DNA from 2 places in the Microbacterium sulfonylureivorans genome. Region 2 is predicted to be linked to the other one. Evidence: riboswitches for the same ligand, from Rfam matches in the RefSeq annotation. Region 2 holds a riboswitch; the other holds the start of a gene.
The links. A riboswitch is a leader RNA that binds a small molecule or an ion and turns the genes downstream of it on or off. The one in region 2 is predicted to bind ZMP and ZTP.
Positions count from the first base shown of each region.

Region 1: linked by a shared signal. The riboswitch ahead of glyA (serine hydroxymethyltransferase) and the one ahead of EER34_RS10045 (bifunctional 5,10-methylenetetrahydrofolate dehydrogenase/5,10-methenyltetrahydrofolate cyclohydrolase) in region 2 are both predicted to bind ZMP and ZTP.

Region 1 is NZ_RJAD01000004.1:211,398-214,739, reverse strand. Features, by position in the region: gene EER34_RS16895 (beta-N-acetylhexosaminidase) at 1-1,551, opposite strand, end outside; ZMP/ZTP riboswitch at 1,683-1,767, shown strand; gene glyA (serine hydroxymethyltransferase) at 1,821-3,095, shown strand; gene EER34_RS16885 (bifunctional methylenetetrahydrofolate dehydrogenase/methenyltetrahydrofolate cyclohydrolase) at 3,095-3,342, shown strand, end outside.
Region 2 is NZ_RJAD01000002.1:116,833-120,174, reverse strand. Features, by position in the region: gene EER34_RS10045 (bifunctional 5,10-methylenetetrahydrofolate dehydrogenase/5,10-methenyltetrahydrofolate cyclohydrolase) at 584-1,435, opposite strand; ZMP/ZTP riboswitch at 1,457-1,533, opposite strand; gene EER34_RS10040 (HAD family hydrolase) at 1,607-2,290, shown strand; gene EER34_RS10035 (hypothetical protein) at 2,395-2,604, opposite strand; gene EER34_RS10030 (hypothetical protein) at 2,909-3,342, shown strand, end outside.

The DNA of each region.
Region 1 (3,342 bases), on a different contig from region 2:
GACCCAGGGGATCTCGCCGGTCGGGTGGAAGCCGATGCCGAGGCTCGTCCACAGGGGGCCGAGCGCTCCGACACGGACGCGGAACGACTCCCACGTGCGCAGCTCGCTCGCCGTCGTGGCGGGCGACCACCCTGCTTCGGCGGCCGCCGCGATACGGGGGAAGGCCATGGTGTCGATGTCGGCCGCGGTGCGGATGGTCTCGGTCCACATCGGCGCCTCGACGCCGAGGATGTCGGTGTCGTCGATGCCGCGGATGATCGCCGAGGGCTCCCACGAGTAGGCGTCCTCGACGCTGGTCGGGCCGTTCGCCCACGTGAGTCCGAGGTCGGGTCCGGTCGGGTACTGCATGTCGAGGTAGATCGCGTCGGCGGGGGAGAGGATCAGCTGCCCGCCGTTGCGCACGAACTCGCGCGCCTTGCCGTCCATGCCGTCGGTCGGTGTGACGAAGCCCCAGTACTGTCCGACCGTCCCCTCCGCCAGATCCGCGGCCTCGCCGGCTTCGTGCCAGGCGACCGGGGTCTTGCCGAGGTCGGCGATGATCGCGCTGGCGCGGGAGACGAACAGCGCGAAGTCCTCGGGCTTCGTGCCGAGCGCCTCGTCGCCGCCGAGGTGCAGGTACGGGCCGGGAGTCATGCCCGCGAGCTCGCCGAACACATCGGCGACGAAGTCGTAGGTCGCCTCGTCGTGGATCTTCAGCGACGAGAAGCCCACCGCCATGCCGTCGTAGGGCTTGCCCGTCTCGGGCAGCTCGCCGCCGTAGTCGCGGGCGATCTCGATGATGTGGTCGCTCAGCACCGGCTCCTCGACGAGCTCGGGGTAGGCGAGTCCGACCGCGTGCGTGTGGCCGGGCATGTCGATCTCCGGCACGACGATCATGTGACGGGATGCCGCGTACTCGACGATCTCGGCGTAGTCGGCCTTCGTGTAGAAGCCGCCGGGATCGCCGCCGACCGAGGTGCCCGAGGCGAGCTCGGTGAGCTCCGGTCGCGAGTGCAGCTCGATGCGCCAGCCCTGGTCGTCGGCGAGGTGGAGGTGCAGCGCGTTGAACTTCAGACCCGACGCCCGATCGATGTACGCCTTCACCGTCTCGACCGGGTGGAAGTGGCGGGCGACGTCGAGCATCACGCCGCGGTACGCGAAGCGCGGGGCGTCGTCGATCGTGACCGCGGGGATGGTCCAGTCGTCGCCGTCGCGTGCGAGCAGCTGGCCGAGGGTCTGGACTCCGTAGAAGAGTCCGGCCGCGTCGGCGCCCGTGACGACGACGGATGCCTCGTCCGCGGCGAGCGTGTACGACTCGGCGGCGCCGCCCGGCTGGATCGCGAGAGTGACGGTCGCGCCGCCGCCGTCTGCGGCGACCTCGAGCCCGGTGCGGGCCTGGACCAGCGCGACGAGGGCGGCCGCGGCATCCGCGTCGCCCTCGATCCTCGTCGTCTCGGAGAGGCGGAACGGCGCACCCGACGCCTGCTCGAGCGAGGCGGGCGCGGGGACGACGGCGGGAAGCGAAGGCACAGTGTCTCCATTCTGGGCGGCGGGCGTGCAGCCTGCCAGCATCGCCGCGACGAGCGCGGCCAGCGTGATGGTCCGTCCTCGGCGACGATTCATGTAAAGAGTCCTAACAAAAGGGTGTGCCCAGCCTAGCAGGGCGTCATCGACGCCTGCCAGGGGCGACTCATCCGTTATGCTCGGGATGTCGCGACTGGCGTTGAGGTGGTCCACCACCGGGGAGCGGCTGACTACGGCATTCGACCGCACGCCTGGGCCGATGTGAATCCCGGCACCCCGTGCCGTGCACCCCGAAAGCCGTCGTCAAGGAGATCGTCATGACCGATCAGTACTTCAACGCCCCCCTCAGCGAGGTCGACCCCGAGATCGCCCAGGTGCTCGAGCGCGAGCTCGACCGCCAGCGCGGCTACCTCGAGATGATCGCGTCCGAGAACTTCGTCCCCGTATCCGTGCTGCAGTCGCAGGGCTCGGTGCTGACCAACAAGTACGCCGAGGGCTACCCGGGTCGCCGCTACTACGGCGGCTGCGAAGAGGTCGATGTCGCCGAAGAGCTCGCCATCGCCCGCGCCAAATCGCTGTTCGGCGCCGAGTTCGCGAACGTCCAGCCCCACTCCGGCGCCACCGCCAACGCCTCGGTGCTGCACGCCATCGCACGCCCCGGCGACACCCTCCTCGGGCTCTCGCTCGACCAGGGCGGCCACCTGACGCACGGCATGAAGATCAACTTCTCCGGCCGGCTGTTCAACATCGTCGCGTACGGCGTCGACCCCGAGACCTCGCTCATCGACATGGACGAGGTCCGGCGCCTGGCCATCGAGCACCAGCCCAAGGTCATCATCGCCGGCTGGTCGGCGTACCCGCGTCAGCTCGACTTCGCCGCGTTCCGCGCCATCGCCGACGAGGTCGGCGCGCTCCTGTGGGTCGACATGGCGCACTTCGCCGGACTGGTCGCCGCCGGACTGCACCCGAACCCGGTGCCCCACGCCCACGTCGTCTCGTCGACGGTGCACAAGACGATCGGCGGCCCCCGCTCGGGCTTCATCCTCACCAACGACGCCGACATCGCGAAGAAGATCAACTCCGCCGTCTTCCCGGGCCAGCAGGGCGGTCCGCTCATGCACGTGATCGCCGCCAAGGCGACCGCGTTCAAGCTCGCGGCCACGCCCGAGTTCAAGGAGCGCCAGGAGCGCGTCCTCAGCGGTGCGCACATCATCGCCGAGCGCCTCTCGCAGCAGGATGTGAAGGATGCCGGCATCGCGGTCCGCTCGGGCGGCACCGACGTGCACCTCGTGCTCGTCGACCTGCGCGACGCCGCGATCGACGGCAAGCAGGCCGAGGACCTCCTGCACGAGATCCACATCACGGTCAACCGCAACGCGGTCCCGAACGACCCGCGTCCGCCGATGGTCACGTCGGGCCTGCGCATCGGCACGCCCGCGCTCGCCACCCGCGGCTTCGGCGACGCCGAGTTCACCGAGGTCGCCGACGTCATCGCGCTCGCGCTGCTGCCCGGCGCCGACGTCGAGGCGCTGCGCGCGCGCGTCGCCGCGCTGACCGCCGCGTTCCCGCTCTACCCGGGTCTGCAGCAGTAGTGGTCGCGCAGAAGCTCGACGGCCGCGCGGCCGCGGCCGAGATCAAGGAAGAGCTGCGCGAGCGCGTCGCGGCGCTCAAGGAGCGGGGCATCGTCCCGGGCATCGCGACGGTGCTCGTGGGCGCAGACCCGGCGTCGCAGCTGTACGTCGGCATGAAGCACCGCGAGTCGGAGTCGATCGGGATGAACTCGATCCAGCGCGAGCTGCCGGCCGACGCCACGCAGGCCGAGGTCGAGGCGCTGATCGA
Region 2 (3,342 bases):
CGTCGTCCGGCTCGCAGGAAGTCTGGACAGGCCTGGTGCCGCTTTCCACGGCCCGCGATGTTCCGTCCGGAACGCGCCGTCGATAAAGAACCTATCGGGAGGAGCTTTGCCGATTGCAAGGTTCCGATCAGCGGTGCCTCAGGATCCTTCGAACGGTTCCAGCGCTCGTTGTCTCGGAGTTGAAGCCGCCACGCCGTGTGCAGCCCGTGGATAGGACCGTGGGCGGGGCATGCGGGGTGGGCGGTGCATCATCAGCACTTCGATCGGTCAAGACCGCCCCAAGCTCCAAAGCCGTGCCATGCGGTATCGATGCACGGGAGCGCGCACCGGCACACGGACGGGGCGCTTAGACGTGGATGCCTATTGCTGTTCCATCTCCACGGTCATGGTCACGCCCATCGCAGTCAGCTCGTACGTAAGCTTGCCGTTCGCGAACGTGAAGGTCTTCGTCGGATCACCGGACGCTAGCAGCGCGCTGTCGGTCTGGGTGGTGTCGTTCAGGGACTCCCACGTGAATGTCTCAGTCGTCTCGGTCGGCGCCTCGTACGTCCCCGCTCAATAGAGGGCGGTAGTGGACTCGGCCTCATTGACCCAGCTGATGGTGGTTGCGGGCGGCGTCGAGGGTCTGATCGAGCAGAACCGCGATCGTCATCGGGCCGACACCGCCCGGTACGGGCGTGATGAGTTTGGCTCTTGTGGCTGCGGCCGCGAACTCGACGTCGCCAACGTTGCCGGCGTTGTAGCCGGCATCGACGACAACCGCGCCCGGTTTGATCCAGTCTCCGCGGATCAGTTTTGGCCGCCCCACTGCGGCGATCACAATGTCCGCGTCGCGAACAGCGTCAGCGAGATCTCCCGTCTTCGAGTGGCAGAACGTCACGGTCGAATCGCGGGCGAGGAGCAGCATCCCGATCGGTCGGCCGAGGATGGGGCTCCTCCCGACCACGACCGCCCTAACTCCGGCAAGCGCAACGTCATACCGATCGAGGAGCCTGAGGATTCCGCCGGGTGTGGCCGAATGGAATCCAGGCTCGCCAAAGGCCATGCGAGCGAAGGAGGTTCGGGTAACTCCGTCGACGTCTTTGCTCGGGTCGATCGCCTCAAACGCGGCGCGTTCGTCAATGTGAGCTGGCACCGGGTGCTGCAGCAGGATCCCGTCCACTGACCGGTCGTCCGACAACTCTTTCAGGACGGCGACGAGCTCTGCCGTGGTCGTCGCTTGCGGCAGGTCAATGCGTCGGGACTCGATGCCGACCTTGCCCGAGCGGTTGACCTTCATCCGCACATACACGTGCGAGGACGGATCGTCGCCCACCAGGACAGTGACCAGACACGGGCGTCGCCCAGCGACCGCAAGCAACTCGGCTGTGCCCTCAGCTATCTGCGCGAACGTCTCGTCCGCGAGGGACGCGCCATCCATCAGCTGTGCTGTCATGAAATTCTCCGCTCTCTATGCGGAGAACGCCCAGGCGGACGACGTTCTCGACTCCACTCCCTGGTAGTTCCCTACCCGCGCCAGTCGTGTGTCCCAATCGTAGGGCCAGGCCATGGAGCGCGTAGCGGGACCGTTTCCCGGGTGAAGTGCGCCTGTTCGTAAGCTGTCGCCGTGGCAACTCTGCGCGGCGTCGGCTTTGACCTCGATGGCACGTTGTTCGATCATCACGGATCGGCCTCGCGTGCTGTCGACGAGTTCCTTGGATCCCTGGGCGTCCAGTCGTCGCCTCAGGCCCGCGCGATGTGGTTCGCAGCCGAGGAGCTGCAATTCGAGCGGTGGCGAGCCGGCCAGATCAGCTTTCAAGAGCAGCGTCAGGAACGGTTACGGAGCGTTCTACCGACGTTTGGGATTCGGCCGCCGGACGACGAGGTGGAGCTCGATGACCTATTCGAGCAGTATGGCCGGGCGTATCGACGCGCGTGGCGGGCATTTTCGGATAGCGCCAGCCTGCTGAAAGGCCTCCGATCGGCTGGACTGCGTGTGGGAGTACTTACGAATGGCACTCAGGAGCAACAGCTCGACAAGCTCACCGCGATCGGTTTGATCGACTCCCTCGATGTTGTGTGCACCTCAGAACGCATCGGGGCGCAGAAACCCAGCTCAGCTGCGTTCGGCGCGTTCACCGTTGAGCTTGGGGTGAGTGCCGAAGAGTGCTTGTTTGTCGGTGACCACGCCGAACATGACGTGGCCGGCGCCCGTGCTGCGGGCATGCACGCGCTGCTCATCGATCGTCGCGGTGACCACGCAGAAGGCATTGCAACAGCAATTCACGACAGCCTCGCGCTGGCGCGGTAGCCGATCGCCATTTGACGTCCCGTCCTCGGCACGATCGCTAACGATGGCGCATCGGACGCCCGGGCAGATCCCTCCTTGCAGGGCGCGAAAGTGTCGAGGGAGTATCAGGCCGGCTTGTCGTTCGTGTCGTCGGCGGCGGTGGTCAGCTCGAGGATGCGCGCTTCGAGGGCGCGCAGGAGTGGTTCGCGCCTGGCCGTCTTGAGCAGTTCGCTGATGTAGGACTGTGCGAGTCCTGTGGCGACGAGGCCGGCATAGCCGCTGTCTTCGATTTCGATGACGAGGTGACTGACGGCGTCGACGTCGTCAGCGACCATGCCGCGGAGAAGCCTTGTCGCGAGAAGATCTGGTCCGTCCATGGCGGTTGCTCCCTTCGCTGCGGGATTCTAGGAACCGATCGGGCATCGCTCAAGGGTGCGTCTATACCCCTGATGCGCGAGCTGGTTCCCGAATTCGATCGCCGCCCGCACGAGGACCGGCTTGTGGGCGTTGACGTGGGCCTTCGTCCGCCGAACAGGGGACATCAAGACAGGGTGTTGGGTGACTAGATTTGAGCGGCGCGTCATCGAGCGGCGCATCGAACACTGAGCAAAGGTCGAGTGGTTGCATCCTTCTCTCGTCATGGCGCACCGCAAACTCAGGCTCGCCGCAATTGTCGCGAGCATCCTGCTGCTCGGTGTCGCGGGAACCGGGTGCGCCGCTGCCGTCCAGCCGAGCCCAACGCGCGCTGTAGCAGCAGCCTCCCCGACCCCGAAGCCATCGTCGACTGCACAAGCTGGCCCCAGCAAGCACCAGATCGAGTACGAGGCGGCTATCGCCACCTGGCCCGAGCCGCTGCCTCCGGGCTACTCCTGGCCGGCTTGGACCGACCTGCCTCATATCGATCCTCCTGGCATGGGACAGCTCGGTGAGGCGGACAACGCAAGCGGCATCTATCGCTGCATCCTCATCGATGCCGCCTGGCACGCCTACTTCGAAACGAATGACCCGGTCGCGTCGAAGGGCTACGCGACCCGTGCCGACCAGTACGTCATTCCCGACAACCCATCGTTTAG